One region of the Pseudoalteromonas sp. CNC9-20 genome, then DNA from elsewhere that is predicted to be linked to it. Evidence: riboswitches for the same ligand, from Rfam matches in the RefSeq annotation. Region 1 holds a riboswitch; the other holds the start of a gene.
The links. A riboswitch is a leader RNA that binds a small molecule or an ion and turns the genes downstream of it on or off. The one in region 1 is predicted to bind lysine.
Positions count from the first base shown of each region.

Region 1 (8,138 bases):
AGAACGAAAAAGGCCAAGGCAATCACCAGCCCCATGCTGCCCATGGTATTAAACAATTGTGGGAGCACCGCGAAGATCAGTTGCCCTTCGCCAATGAGTTTGCCGTTTTGGAATACTTCCACGCCATTGTGGCTGGCGACAAAAATTGCGGGCACAATAAGCAGACCGGCCAAAAACGCCACCGATGTATCGAGGGCGGCCACACTCAGGGTCAGCTTGCCGATATTCGCTCCAGGCTTTAAGTACGAGCCGTAGATCATCATGCACCCTACCCCCAGCGACAATGAGAAAAACGCTTGTCCCATGGCAGCGATGATTAAATCTGGGTCCCACACTTTAGTAAAGTCAGGTTGCAGGTAATTACTAAAGCCTTCACCGGCGCCGGGTAACGAGCCGATATAGAAAATCAAGCCAACTAACAGCACCAAAAGCAACGGCATTAATCGCCGCGACCAGGCTTCAATCCCTGATTTGACCCCTTTTAAAATAATGCTTGCGGTTAACACCAACATCAGCGGCGTGAAAATAAGGTTACGGGCAAGAGAATCGCCACTTAAAAATGCGGCAGCGTCATTCATACCCAGCATCTCGCACAGCGGCGCTAAGGCATGAGCCAACATCCATCCGGCCACGATAGAATAAAAGCTCAGCATGACAATGGCCCCGGCTAAACCGATATAACCAGCCCCTGCCCCTATTTTTGCCGCTTTTGGTTGCCAAGCACGTTTAAGTGCTTGTACCGGGTTGGCTTGAGCGGCGTAGCCCAGGTACAGCTCAGTGAACAGTGCCGGTAGTGCCAAGGCAAAGATGACAATGAAATACACCAGTAAAAAAGCACCGCCACCGTGATTCGCTGCTTGAGTTGGAAAACCCCAAATATTACCTAGGCCTACTGCTGCACCAGCTGCCGCTAGTACAAAACCTATACGGCTTTGGAAACCGTCACGCTTATTCGTCATTCGCAGGGATATCTGTTATTGTTTTGCCGCTATTAAATCATAATTACCCGTAACAAAGTAGTCATAGCCACGCTTATCGGAATGTCCTTGATGCTAAACCCTGCCTATCGCTTTTCACCTTTACCGACCGATACCGAGCAATCTGCCAAGCACAGCAACGTGGTGTTGCTTTATTGTGCTAAGGCGCACAGTGAATTAGATGACTCACATTTGCACCGCATAGAGCAAGCGGTCTTAGCAAAACGTAAAAAGGTGCAGGCTCAGCAGGAATATCGCGCCACACGCTGGGCCATAAAACAGCTAGCGCGACAACTCTACCCACAGTATCGCGATTACCCCCTTGCTGCCTGGTGCAGTGAATTTGACGTTGATCAGGCGCAGCTGGTGCTCAGCGTTGATGGCCACCCCCTCGATGCGCGGGTAGTCATCAGCCACGCTCATGGCCACATTGCCGTAGCAATGACGCGCGGCGCAACCTTATTAGGCGTAGATATTGAGAAAATTGACAACGCACGCGCCTTTAAGAAGCTGGCGGCGCACTATTATCCTGAGGCCGAGGCAAGGGATATTGGCAGCGATGTTGAGACCTTTTTCCGGGTGTGGACATTAAAAGAAGCCTACGCAAAAGCGACTAAGCAACCCATTGCCACCTTGTTAGGCCAACCCATCTTGGAGCTTATCGCCGCCCTTGATGGCCAGGTGTATTGTCAGGAGCTATTTGCCGGGCACTTTGATATCAGTCTCATCACCGATAGGCAGCGCCCGGTGCTTACTGTTAACCTTCCAGCAGCCGTTGATGAATAGTTTGCACCACCGCATCAGACTGGCTTTGCTCAACCAAGAAGCACAGGTTATGTTTCGATGCGCCGTGACAAATAAGGCGAATATCAAACTCACTAAGCACCTGCATTAAATTCAGCTCGCTCTGGCGCAGGACAATCTCCGAGCCAATTAACGCCACCAATGTGAGGTTATTCTCAACCGACACATGGCAAAACTCGCTTAAACGCTCAAGGGCTTGCTGATCCAGCTCCGGACGACTGGCATTCGGGGCATTATCGAGCGTCAGTGCGACACTGATCTCCGAAGTTGTGACCAAATCAACGGAGATTTTATGCTCACTCAAAATAGTAAACACCCGCGCTAAAAAGCCGCTCGCTAATAACATTTCCGGGCTTTTTAGGGTCAAGAGAATTTGGTTTTTACGCTGAGTCACAGCGCGAACCCCGGCTAAAGTGTCTCCTTGTGGCGTTTTTTGTATCCAGGTTCCACCCCCTTGTGGTTCGCGACTGGAGCCAACAAACACACTGATGCCACTGCGCGCAGCGGGTAAAATGGTCGCCGGGTGTAAGACTTTTGCGCCAAAGGTTGCCATTTCGGCGGCTTCGTCAAAGCTTAAGTGGGCAATGGGTGCGGCTTTGGCACAGACTCTGGGATCGGTGCTGAAAATACCGACCACATCGGTCCAAATATAAACGCTGTTCGCGCCAATCGCCTCGGCTAATAATGCCGCGCTGTAATCCGAACCACCGCGCCCTAAGGTGGTGGTATCGCCATAATCATCACTGCCCATAAAGCCCTGAGTGACAACCACTTGATCTTTAAGCAACGGCAGCAATTGGGCATGGGCTTGCTGTGCCGTAGTTTTAATATTGGGCTGGGCTTTGCCAAACTGACTATCTGTTTTTAGCACCGAACGCACATCAAAGCGCGTTGCCGCCACGCCGTGTCCCCGTAATACCTGAGTAAACAAATAAGAGGAGAAGCGCTCGCCAAAACTCAGTAGCTCATCGCTGTGAGCGCTCGATTGTGGTGCTTGCGCAGCACTGCTGCGAAAAGCGCTCAAGGTGACATCAAAGCCGTGGGCTAAGTCGGCATCAAGGCTGACATATTCGAGAATATTAAGCTGGATAGCGATCACCCCATCGACGTGCGCTTGGCGCTGCTGAGGCGTTAATGCACTTTGGCATAACGCTACAAGGTGATTGGTGACCCCGGCGCTGGCGCTGACAACCACCACACGCACATTGTCATTGGCGGCGATGATTTGTGCACACCGACTCATAGCGCTGTGATCGGCCACTGAAGTGCCGCCAAATTTAGCGACGGAATATTCCTGATTCATTTTCTCTCCGAGATGAAAAACGAGTTATTTTTCAAATACAATCAGGAGAACTTGGCAAGACTAAAAAGGTAAGAATGTCCATTGCCAGAAGCCCTCCACCCCAACAGGTGACAGTTCCGAGGATTCAGCCTCAAGAACCGAAAGCCATTGCGACGCACAATGCACTTCCTCGGCGATAGTCTCCCTCATAAACGGTCAAAGGCTGTCGTCGGCCTCACGTTTACTACCTAGCTATCGCACCTCTTCTGCGACACATTCGATCTTGCGACCGAAGTGAATCAGCAATGTACCTAGCAGACGGCTAGAAGTCAATATCACACTTCACTGGAAGGTGTTCTGGCGGGTAATGATTGCTTGGACACACAAGTTGGCCGCAGCCAACCTGTGTATTGCCGATTATGGAATCTAATTAAGGTTGTATGGGGCAATGCTCACCATCAACTGGCACCCAAACAGTTCGCGTTTCCATACGACAATTATATTCGACGGTTTGCTCTTCTTGTTGAGTGAAATAGGAGTTGTGTTGATGCATATATACGCCACCGGGAGCCTGGCCAGAAGGTCCGGCAATTGTCCAGTTTGCTGGGCAACTTTGTGTTGATAATACAACGCGAGTTTCCCACTCTGGCGCATCGCTATTAGGAGCCGATGCGGTAAGCCTGTAGTGACAACGTTTGTAAGAAACGTCTACTAACTCGGTTCTATAATCACAGACTCTCACTAATCGCTCGTCCCAATACCCTCCGCAATTTACACTGTTTACTTGGGTATCATAGAAGGTATTGTAGTCTGTTACTTTTATTTGTGAGCTAGATGCCAATAAATTATTGGCCACGAAAAAGAGCAACGCCAACACACAGGCTGATAAAATTTTTTGTCTCATTTTTATTTCCTTAACAATAGTTTGGAAACAAAAATGCTACATAAACTTATCATTTATATAAACAGAAACTAAGTTGATTGTTTTTCAATCAAGCCGCTATTAACCTATCAACAATAAATAAATCTGAACACCTCTTTTTCATTAAAAAGCCAACGTTATAATTCCTTAATTACGCAACAATCAATTTATAAAAATTTGCTTATAAAGAATAAATGCTCGATATTGTGTGAAAAATAAAGTTACCTTTCCTGTGAATACAATCGTCATGAGATAAGCTAATAGTGAGTGCTCGCCAATATCTAAGAAAACTGACTACTGTCTTCAGTCATGCGCACCACCAAACCTTGGGCCACTAAAAAATGATAAAGCTGTAAATCGGCTATCAGGTCACTCGAGGAGAGCTCAAAGTCTTGAAAAGTTCTATTGTGATAGCGAAAACGAACAATATGTTCATAACGCTGGTGCTGGCAGTAAATGACCTCTTTGACATCAGCGAGCTTTATCGGCGTATCAAGTAAGTTCAGTACCCCATGCTCAACAAATATGGCACTACAGCGTATGGGCTCGATGCTCCATTGATACTGGGCACTGAGCATAAAGCTAAATATCAACACCGATATCGCTTGCGCCCAAAAGCTCTGCTCCATCATAAAGTTAATAAAAAACAGTACATAGATAAACAATGCACCGGTATACAAAGCGCGGGTGATCACCGCACGCGTGGCAAATTGCTTTTTGCGGGTAAGTTGACTCACTGGGGTCTTCCTTGTTTGATGAAAACTGAATTTAATGGCTGTAGGCAGACGGCTGTTTTATTAGCCGTTCATTGTCAACGACCATAGTCCATTGACCGTCGTTGTTGTTCGGTGGCTCGTTGACGATGAAGGTGGTGCTGAAAAAACCAATGCCAACACTGAAGTCGTCACCCTCAAATGATTGCAACGGCCCTTCCACTGAGGTAGAGCCCCCGTTTTTATAGCGTTTATAGGCAACTGTGCCATCTTCAAGAATCAATAAACTCATGCTGGGACTTTGCCAGTGCCCGACATAATCGCGCTTTTGTGCAGGGACGGGTTCTGCGCAACTGCATAGCAGTAAAATAAACGCCAAAGCCAGTAATACTAATCGCATCCGTTGCTCCGTTAGTTGTCGAAATAAGTTATAGGGTTGAGGTAGAAGGCTTTCTTGACGCCTTGGGGGGCGCTATCAATAAGCCAAAAGTAAGGAATTAAAGTCACCAATGAGTAGTGTAAATGAGCGGCTTTACCTTGGGCATTGCCGCTGGTGCCAACACTGCCTATTTGCTCACCGCCACTAAACCAACGACGTTCGCTATCACTGAAGCTGTCTAGATGAGCATAATAGTGTAATCGCCATTTTGGTCCGAGGGCAATCATCACATTGCCGCCCTTGGGCCACTGTCCACGATAAATCACCAAGTGATGTGAAGCGGCCACCACGTCAGTGCCTTTATTGGCAAAAATATCTACCCCTTTATGCACCCCAGAGCTTCCCCAAGGTTCATACCAAAAGGTATCTTGATGCCAATCTGCGCTGCTTGCCCCATGCACGGGAATGGTCACCGGCTCGGGCACTAGAAACGCGAATATAAAACCAAACAGTAATGCCGCCAAAACTAACCTCCTTGTTCTTTTTAAGTACCGTCTCGGCTTACTCATGAAGCTGTTTGCTCATAAAGTATTTTTTGCCGTCAAGCGGATATTGCTGTTGCACCCATTGTGTTTCATAGCCATGACGCTCATAAAACGGTTGCGCCTGAAAATCCAAAGTATCGAGCAGCACATAGGTGCACCCGCGCGCCTTTGCGGCTTGCTCTATGGCAGTGAGACACTGTGAGCCGATGCCTTGTCCACGCAATGTGTCACTCACCCAAAGATAATCCAGTAGCAACCAATGACCAAAGGTGCGGCCACTGGCACCGGCTTTTACTTCGCCTTGTTCATCGCGCCAGCTAACCGCTAAAGGTTTGCGTTCTACATTTTGCCAATGGGCCCAATTATATTGGCTGATTTGCTGAGCAATAAAGTCGAGTAAGTCTTGTTCTGGATTCTGTATTACTTCTAACGTCATATGACCTCTGAATACATAGATGCAGCTAATTAAACACCGATATAAAAAGCGAAGCTTACAGAGAAAGGAAATGTTTTGCAGCGATCAACGACCAGTTCTAAGAACCAAGGTGCACATCACTGCTAGTAACTAAAAAATTGGCGCCAATCCTTTTTACCGTATAATCGCAATCCATGCCTATATGTGTGCATTATGAGGGCCAAAATAATGGCCCTCATGCTGTCAATGATATACCACTTTGCAGTACTTAAACAAACGCACCCATCATGTAGGCTCCGCTGTAACCTACTGAATAAGCAATTAATAAGTACACCGTATTGCGCAGATAGCTCATAAAGGTAAGGTCACGCACCTTACTCATGGCAATGATACCTGCGGCCGAGCCGATAACTAGCATCGACCCACCCACGCCGGTGGCATAGGTAAACGCGAGCCAGTCACGGGTTTGCATGTGAATATCTGCTTTTAATAACGCTGCGGTCAGTGGCACATTATCCACCGCTGCCGAGAGTATGCCCATCAAGTAGTTGGCTTGATTCGGTGCCAATACTTCATACAAGTGGGTAAATTGCGCCAGCACCCCAACCTCTTTTAGCGCGCCGACCAACAGCAACACACCGACGAAGAACAGTAAGGTGTCGTATTCAATTTCACGAATATAGTCGATGATTTTTTTATTCACGTCTTTTTTACGCATCAAGAACTGGGCGCTTAGGAACATCACCGAAAGCCCGAACAAAAAGGTCAGCAAAGGCGGAATGGAATACAGCACACTCATTGTTAGAGTACCGACAATGGTCGAAATAAAAATAGCTGCAATGGTGATATCGGTCTTTTCTATCGCTTTAGGCTCGCCCAAGGCGAAGCTCACTCGACCATTCATTTTCATCGATAACAAAGCAGCGAGCACAATAACGCTCAGTGCTGCTGGGGCCACTAGCAGCAGAAGATTAGCTATGGTGACTTTATCAGCAAGGAAGATCATTAGCGTGGTGACATCACCGGTAATAAGCGACACCCCCCCTGAGTTAACCGCGAAGATGATTAACGTAGCGTACTTGACCAGTTTGCGTCCGTCTAACTTCAACGACATCACCACCGCCAACGACACTAAGGTTGCGGTGATATTGTCGGAAATCGACGAAAACAAAAATGCAAAACCTGCAATCAGGAACATTAATTTACGCTCACTGATTTCGCTGGGCAATACGCGTTGCACTAAGTTTTGAATGAACCCTTTGGAATTGAGATAGGCAACAAAGGTCATTGCCGCCATTAAAAATAGCCAAAGGGTGGCAATTTCTAAAATATTCTCATTGAGTTCATGCTTAATGTGGTCGAGGGAGTGACCGTTTAGTGGGGAGATAAAGAGGATGATCCAGCACAGGGTGCCGAAAAACAGCGTGGTTTTAGCCTTATTCACGTGGATGACATCTTCCACGACAATAAGCACAAAGGCCACGGCAATGAGCGTCAAGATGAGCGCACTGACCATTTTTGGTATTTTTCCTTGCTATAGGCGAATAGAACAATACTGCTAAGTTTACTGCCCGTATGCACACACCCGCGCTACAAAAAACAAACTTAGGAGTACCCTGGGTTAATTGTCAGACCAATAACAGGTTTTTGGTCTGCAAGCGGCGCGAATTCTAACACCGCTTATGTCCCGGGGCTATTACCAAATACGCTAATATGACAATTTTTTTACTCCCCTCGTGTAAAGCTTGCGCAACGGCGCAAAAGCTGTTTTACCCTTAGTTCGCTTTCGTTATAATCGCTCCCCATTGCCAAGCACAAAGAATACATAACATGATACTAGCCAAGCGCGTTCTCAATACGCTGACAGAGCTATGGCCGGTGCTGGAAACTCTGATTAAACGCTACAAGATGGGCGATTTCAGTATTAAAGAAGTGCAGAGTATAGTGAAGCAGCACTTTCCCCACTATTCCGGCGCGCAAATATACAAAGAAACCAACCGCCTACTCAATCAAGACATCTTGGTGCCCTTGGCCAAGTCTTCGCAGTTGGAGATTAACCGCGCCATTAGTGATTTTGCCGCTTACTTGCTGCAAGATGAAA
Region 1 covers NZ_JAKRFS010000001.1:333,295-341,432, reverse strand. Annotated here, with positions in the region: gene MHM89_RS01535 (sodium-dependent transporter) at 1-959, opposite strand, end outside; gene MHM89_RS01530 (4'-phosphopantetheinyl transferase superfamily protein) at 1,050-1,763, shown strand; gene lysC (lysine-sensitive aspartokinase 3) at 1,735-3,084, opposite strand; lysine riboswitch at 3,165-3,337, opposite strand; gene MHM89_RS01520 (hypothetical protein) at 3,494-3,967, opposite strand; gene MHM89_RS01515 (hypothetical protein) at 4,267-4,722, opposite strand; gene MHM89_RS01510 (hypothetical protein) at 4,754-5,098, opposite strand; gene MHM89_RS01505 (M23 family metallopeptidase) at 5,110-5,601, opposite strand; gene MHM89_RS01500 (GNAT family N-acetyltransferase) at 5,639-6,058, opposite strand; gene nhaD (sodium:proton antiporter NhaD) at 6,306-7,553, opposite strand; gene MHM89_RS01490 (hypothetical protein) at 7,868-8,138, shown strand, end outside.

Region 2 (8,138 bases), on a different contig from region 1:
ATGGCTAGTAACGGCACGGAGTCCATCATGGCATCGGCAAGGGCGGTGATCAGGTTTGTGGCTCCCGGGCCACTAGTGGCCATGCACACACCCAGTTTGCCACTACTGCGAGCATAACCCACAGCGGCGAAGCCAGCTCCTTGCTCATGGCGAGTTAAGTAATGAGTGACTGGAGATTCATAAAGGGCATCGTAAATGGGCATGATGGCCCCACCAGGGTAACCAAATACCTCGTCTATGCCCTCTTTGGCTAATATGTCGATCACTAATTCTGCGCCAGTCATTTTTCCTCATTCCTCAATGTGTTGGCCCATAAACGAAGAAGCCCCCCGAACTTTTCAGTGCGGGGGGCTTCTTTGCGAAATTACTTTTTTAACGCACTACAAAGCCCCCGTGGTAATAATAATCACCACGACGTTAATCACTAGGACTAGGCTAAGTTGCGTATTCAACATGTACTTTTCGCTTCGCTTTTTTAAGTTTGTTACCGCATTTCTGCGCTCTTTTTCTATTAGTACCTTGGCAGCCCCTCTAAGTCAACCATAAAAACAATGCGAAACAACTAAAAATGACGACACTAATCACATAAAAAAACCTCAAAAGTCAGTTAAGAGAAAAATAATTCCAACTTTTTCATTGCGACATTAAAACGTATTTAACATAGTGTGCTGTAACAGCTGAATATTTTTAGTAAAAATGGTCAGCCAATAGGCTAAATTACCGAACTCAGTTACACTGGCTAAAAACAACTACCTCTGGATACCATTATGAAAAAAACCTTCTGGTCACTGCTGTACATTTGTTTTGCATTTTTCACTCAGCTCTGCCTTGCAAACACCACTCCGGCACTGTGGCAAGTGGAGAAAAATGGCGTTACTTCCTATTTGTTTGGCACTGTGCATGTTGGTGATGAAGCAATGAAAGGCCTCCCTTCTTATATTGAGCAAGCAATTAGCCGCAGTGATAAAGTGGTCGTTGAAGTAGATATTAGCGCGCTCTCACCTATGCAAATTCAACAACGCTCCATGCCGCTAATGATGCTGCGTAACGGCCGCACGCTAGAAACTGAACTGAGTAGTAAAAATTATCAACGCCTCAGTGACTATTTTGCACAAAAGAGTATTAATATTGCCATGTTCTCGGGCTTAAAGCCTTGGGCCGTTTTACTCACTATGGTGCAAATCGAGTATCAAAATGCAGGCTATTCAGAGCAAAACGGAATCGACAAGCAAGTGTTAGCTAAGGCAAACGCAATAGGTAAGCCGATAATGGAGCTCGAGTCGCTAGAGCAGCAACTAGAAATGTTCAGCGCCTTAGATAATTACGCTGATGAAATGGTCAACGATACTTTTCGCCAACTCAAAGACCTCGACCACTATTTTGCTCGATTGATCAGCGCGTGGAAGCAAGGAGATACTGACATACTGAGGCAGTACTACCACGATGCTTTTGATGACTCTGAATTCGGCCAACTTAACGAGCATATTTTACTTATTGAGCGTAATCAAAACTGGGTCGCACAACTTAACCAGCCAATGCAGCAGCAGTCACTGTTTATCGCCGTAGGTGCGCTCCATTTACCGGAAAAAAATGGGCTCGTTAACCTACTGCGCGAACAAGGATTTACGGTTACGAAAAGGCAACCCTCTCAATAACGTGTTTTTTCAATAACGCGCTCAACTGCTGAGTATTGACCGGCTTGTTAAGTACGGCATTGGCACCGACAGTGATACTCTGCGCGATACGATGCTCATCTTGACTGGCAGTCACCAAAAAAATAGGTACGCTGAGCGCTAAGCGCTCACGAATCTCAATAATGGTACTTATGCCGTCTTTGTTTGGCATATTTAAATCCATCAATACACATTGATAGTGATGTTCTAGTAATTTATTGAGTGCTTGCTCACCATCATCAACAATGGTGGTGTTAAAGCCTATTTGCTGAGCTTGTTTAGCAAGCACTAACTGATTTATTGGGTTATCTTCAACAATCAGAATATCGCCATGCTGGCTGCTTGGCTCTAACCGGGCTTTGTCGATAGTAAGTACGGGCCAAGTTAGCTTGGCCTCTGTGCCTGTTGTGGTACTACGAATCGTAAGGCTTCCACCCACCTCTTGAGCCAACGCATACACGAGGCTGAGACCTAATTTCGCGCCCTGAAAGTGCTGTACCTGCTCGGTGTTGTAATACACAGCATGTTGCTGAGCAGCCTCAATATCAGCAGTAGCAATGCCATCGCCGTTATCTTTAACGACAACACTCAGCAGCCCAGATGGTTCATGGTATTCAAATTGCACATGCACCGCAGCGCGCGTATGTATAAAGGCGTTGCTCAATAGCTGATTAACTGCTTGGATTAAATGCAGATGATCAGTTTGTGCTTGAACAGGTAGGCTATCTTCACCCTCGACACTCAATCGCTGCAGGGTTTCAGACTTAAGCTGCCAAGGCGCCAATATTGCACTCACCGTTTGCTTTAATGACTGCTCGGTCACTAAAGTAGTAAACGCTCCCGACTTAAGCTTCTGCAATTCCAACATTTCTTGCACTAGCGCCTGCAAATGTCGGGCGCAGCCCAATGCCGTTTGCTGTTCTTCGCGACCAGCCGCAGTATGAGAGTCCAATAGGCCAATAATCCCCGTAATTGGCGTCATTAGCTCATGACTCATATTAGCTAAAAAGTCAGATTTTACCCGATGCGCATGCGCGGCTTGACGCCGTTGGTAACGAAGCCGATAAAGAATAGCTGACACTCGACGTGTCAAAGGATTAAAGATGAGCCACCACTCACATAAAATAGTAGCAATGGCTGCCAGCGTTAAAAGGGGAATAACAAGCTGTAAATGTTCTATTTTTTGCTTAGATTTTGACTCTAATACGGTGACAACAGCATCTAAGTCCTGCAATAACGACAGTAGTTTTTGACCCTGAAAAGCACTTAAAGGTGCATCGCTGCGACTCGCTAACTGCACATACTGGCGCACCCGACCATCCAAGCCCTGCTGGTGATAAAGTGCTAGCACCTGAGGGCTTTGCTGCACCAACTGTGAGCCTAATAAAAACTCATGGTTATTATAAAAGCGCATAGTGGCACGAGCGAGTTGCTGCTGCTCAAAACTTACAGCACGGTCATTGACGGCCAATTTATGCAATGCAATCTTCTGCGAAAGCATCCGCTGCATACCTGCAATGTTTATTACTTTTGCGTCATTTCGCTGCATATTGATACTTTTCATCACATAAAATGTAGAGCTAAGTATGACAACAACAAGCACACTGGCTGCCCAGAAATAACGTTTTTGTAAGTGTTTGGTAAGACGTTGCATAAGAGGGCCTTTGCAATAACCCCTTAATACTGACACAAAATCAGCCTTTGTAAAATTTGTTCTCGCTTTAGCGTTGACAGCGTTAAGCATAAAGTGATTGAATAAAAAGGCACCCTTATTGAGTCGGCCGCATGTGCTGTGGTCGCAAGGGCTAGAAGAGGAGCGTCATTCAGGTAGTTATGGGAAGGAGAGCAAACTCCAAAGCACCATAACGAGGGGAATGTACGCCGAGAGACCAGTAAAGTTTGCTACTTACTGTCTCGGGCGCATGGGTTGAATCCCAGCGACTGTCACCATTAGCGCTCAGCGCTATGTTTTTGGTGGAGAGCTTCTGGTCTTAGTAACGCTGGGCCCATTTGGCTCTGTGTTTTAAGCCCATTCGCTCTTCGAATTTAACCAGTTCGATGCGAGGCGGGCAACCCCTTCCTAATTCAATCGAACTCGCACTAAGTTCGTGAGAGATGACTACAACTCATTCTTTAGCAGATACCATTGTCTGGACAGCATTGATCACTCCGATGCATGCTGACGGCAGTATTGATTTTAACACCTTAACCCTACTTGTGCGCGAGCAAGAGCAAGCGGGAAATGGCATTCTTATTCTTGGCTCTACTGGTGAAGCTCTGGCTCTCAGTATAGATGAGCAACAAGCCGTAGTTCGTCACGTTACAGCGCTCACCTTGCGTGTGCCACTGATGGTTGGCGTGGGCGGTTTTAACCTTAGCCAGCAACTACATTGGCTTAGTTTTTGTAACCAACACCCCATAGACGCCTACCTTCTGGGAGCTCCCTTATATGCTAAACCGGGTATTCAGGGGCAGCTACATTGGTACTCGGCACTACTGGATGCCAGCAAAAAGCCGTGCATGTTGTACAACGTGCCCGGACGCGCTGCAGTCAGTATTCCCCCTACGGTCTTAGCACAGCTACAACAGCACCCACTGTGCTGGGCACTTAAAGAAGCCAGCGGTGATATTGCACAATTTGAGGCTTACCGCGAAGCCGCGCCTGAGTTAGCGATTTTCAGTGGCGACGACGCGCTGATGCCTTATTTTGCTCAGGCCGGTGCAGCGGGCCTTGTATCTGTGGCCGCCAACGTCTGGCCACAGCAGACACAGCATCTGGTACAACAATGCCTTCAAGGGCAAAGCGTCAATGCCTTTATAACCTGGCGCAGTGCAATTGATGCGCTGTTCAGTGCAGCCAATCCAGTGCCCGTTAAGTGCCTTTTGCATGCTCTTGAACGCCTCAACAGCCCGGTGTTACGACCACCATTAAGCCACCTTGAGCTTAATGACACACAACCACTTCTTAATGCCCATGAACGCATTGTTGCGTGGGCACATTGATAAAATTAGTTAACAAGGTACCTCAGTTATGAGTTGGTTAGACTTACTAAATGACCTCGAAAGCGGCCACGTACGCGCCGCAACACAAGACGAACACGGCCAATGGCACGCCAATGTGGACGTAAAAAAAGGCATTCTCGAAGCCTTCAAAAGTGGCAATAACACCGAGTTTGCGGGCGGCTTTGTTGATAAGCATAATCTAGCTCCTCGCGGTTTTAGCGCCCAAGATAATATTCGCATGGTGCCTGGCGGTAGTGCTGTGCGTCGAGGTGCTTACGTTGCCCCTGGCACCATTATCATGCCACCTGCATATGTCAATATTGGTGCCTTCATCGACAGTGGAACTATGGTCGACAGTCATGCCTTGGTAGGGTCATGTGCGCAAGTGGGCAAAAACGTTCACCTCAGTGCCGCCGTGCAATTAGGTGGCGTGCTCGAGCCAATTGGCGCTAACCCTGTGGTGATTGAAGATGATGCCTTTATCGGCGCGGGCTGTGTCATTGTCGAAGGGGTGGTGGTTCGCCAAGGTGCGGTACTCGCCCCTGGTGTACGTTTAAGCGCCACTATCCCAGTATATGACTGCGTTAACGAGCGACAACTCGATAAGGGCGAAGCGATTCCGGCCAACGCCATCGTTATACCTGGCTCCCGCCCAAGCTCTAGCACTTGGGGACGCGAACAAGGGCTCAGTATGAGCTGTGCGCTTATCGTAAAGTATCGCGATCAGCACAGCGATGCATCGCTGGAGTTAGAAGAGGTATTACGCTAATGCCTGTCTCTGGCGCATTGTTAAACGCTTTTGATACCCTCACTCAGGAGCGCCAAGAACCTTGCTTTGTCTACGATCTTGACAGTCTACGTAAGCACCTTGATGAGCTGATGGCGCAAGATGTGGTGAAGTTATGGTATGCGGTAAAAGCGAATCCTTTATCTGCGGTTATCGAGACTCTGGCAGCCGCTGGCTTTGACTTTGATGTCGCCAGCAGCGGTGAGCTCAATCAGGTGCTTTCACAGCATGTTGGTGCACAACGCATCCTCAACACCGGGCCGGCAAAATCGCGCCAGCAGTTAGGCGAATTCTTAGACGCTGGGGTACGTACCTTTGTGTTGGAGAGTATCAATCAAGTTCGCTGGCTTAATGAGCTGGCGTATAACCAAGGTATTGAAGTGGATGTGTTGCTTAGAGTGCAGTTGCGCTGGCCAGAAGGTGAGCGTAATCCGCTCGGTGGCAATACCCTGACTCCGTTTGGCTTAGCGCCAGAGCAGTGGCAAGGGCTCTACTTAGCCGACTACCCTGCGCTGAATTGCATTGGCCTGCATATTTTTCAGTGGGGCAACATGCTTGATGCGGCCCAGCTGCTTCACCTATGGCAAAGCATGTTAGCGCCATTACAAGCACTCTGTGAACGCCTTGGTTTTGCCATGCAAGTACTGGATTTAGGTGGCGGCTTAGGCGTTCCTTATGACAGCGAAAGCAGCCCGCTAAAGTGGCAGGATGTGCTCGGCGCACTGCGCGATATTAAGCGGCAAAGCGGCGTAAAAGAGTTGTGGATGGAGTTGGGCCGTTACGCCGTCGCACAATGTGGTTACTATTTAGACCCCGTCATTGAACAAAAAACAAATTATGGCGAGCGCCAACTGATCGTCGCAGGTGGTATTAACCATCTTTTACGCCCCGCTGTGGCAGGGCAAAACTTCCCCGCTCAGTTATTACGCCGAAGTACAGCCGAACAGGTAAACTATCGTATCCATGGACCTTTGTGTACGGCGCTGGATAGCCTAGGACAACACTCGCTGCCTGAGGATATTGATGAACATGATTGGCTCGTGTTTATGCAGGCCGGAGCCTATGGCTTCACCGAGAGTATGCCGTTTTTTCTGTGCCACTCATTGGCTGGTGAATACGTGTTTGAGCACGGCACTTTGCGCGTGGTTCGCGAGCCACAACCGGCCAGTTTTTATCTGAGGTAAATATGCATCCTGTCAGTCAAGAAAACATTTATGTGGGTGAGGTAGCCAATGGCCTGCCGTTAACCATTCCAGTTTACCGTTTAAAGGGTAATGGCACAGGTAAAAGCGTGTATATTCAGGCCAATATGCATGGCGCAGAGGTGCAAGGCAATGCTGTCATTTACCAACTATTGGAACAGTTACAGACCCTAGAGCTTAACGGCGACATCACCCTTGTCCCCTATGCGAACCCCATTGGTTGCAACCAAAAATCAGGCGAGTTCACGCTGGGTCGCTTTGACCCTATTACCGGTGTTAACTGGAATCGTATGTATCATTACGATAGCCAGTTGCCAAAGACCATGGCCGAGCAATGCGCACACCTGTCTAGCGGCGAAATTCGCGATACATTTCAGCACGCGCTAATTGCGAGTGTCGACGCTCAACTTGAGGCCCCTGCGCACACGCTGTCAACGGGTAAGCGCATCGCTTTGCAACTTCAGCAGCTCGCACATCAGGCCGATATTGTTTTAGATTTACACACCGGGCCGATATCTACTCAGCATTTGTATTGTCCTGAATATGCTCGTGCTAGCGCTAAGTATTTTAATATCGCTAACGTTTTGCTTATACCTAATGAGTTCGACGGTGCCCTAGATGAGGCGGCGTTTTGCCCTTGGTGGCAACTTAAGGCTCAGCTCAATGCATTAGACTGTGCTTTTGATGTGCCTGTGGAAGCATTTACCGTTGAGCTTGGCTCACAAGAGCGTATCGACCTCAGTGCCGCCAAAGACGATGCCGACAATATTTTAGCTTATCTTAACTACCAAGGCGTGTTGCAAGACGCCCCCTTCTACCCAAAAGAAATGACGCGCTATGGTTGTATGCTCAGCGATTATAAAACCTATTATGCCCCGATGGGGGGAATGGTGGAATATTTAGCCCCACTGGGGGAGCCGATTGCAGCGGGAACTCCTATCGCCAACATATTGCGAATGGAGCGATATTTAAGTGAAACGCCGCTGCACACTTTGTGTGCTGACAGCGATGCGATTGCCATTCTTCATTTTGCCTCTGCGAGTGTAAATCAGGGCACCGAACTCTATAAATTCTTTACCAACACCTTCGAGTTGTAAACCATTGCGTGAGAGTCAGTGAGTTTACTCACTGCCAGTGGGCGACTTTGTCGCCCACTTTTTCAGCCTAAATTCACCCGCTTGTTGCTAAAAAGGTGTACTATTGATTTCATCTTCTGTCCCTTTTATTCAGCACACGGATTTTTATGAATTGGCGATACACTTTATTGGCTTTGACCCTGAACGGCCATGCGTGGGCGGATGAGCCTGCAACAAATGCAAATAACGAACAAGACAATGAGCTAAGTATTGTCAAACAGTGCATTCTTAATGAAGCGATTGCCGGTGATGGTAAACAAACCTTGGATGAGCTTCGTAAAAAGTGCTCTGATTTAGAAGAAAGCAAACAGCTTACAGCCATTGATAAGCGCAAGGC
Region 2 covers NZ_JAKRFS010000003.1:22,990-31,127, reverse strand. Annotated here, with positions in the region: gene ilvG (acetolactate synthase 2 catalytic subunit) at 1-284, opposite strand, end outside; gene MHM89_RS07280 (TraB/GumN family protein) at 768-1,655, shown strand; gene MHM89_RS07275 (response regulator) at 1,630-3,327, opposite strand; lysine riboswitch at 3,475-3,666, shown strand; gene dapA (4-hydroxy-tetrahydrodipicolinate synthase) at 3,789-4,676, shown strand; gene MHM89_RS07265 (2,3,4,5-tetrahydropyridine-2,6-dicarboxylate N-succinyltransferase) at 4,705-5,445, shown strand; gene MHM89_RS07260 (PLP-dependent decarboxylase) at 5,445-6,647, shown strand; gene MHM89_RS07255 (succinylglutamate desuccinylase/aspartoacylase family protein) at 6,650-7,762, shown strand; gene MHM89_RS07250 (phospholipase A) at 7,909-8,138, shown strand, end outside.
Region 2: another riboswitch for lysine. It lies ahead of dapA (4-hydroxy-tetrahydrodipicolinate synthase); the one in region 1 lies ahead of lysC (lysine-sensitive aspartokinase 3).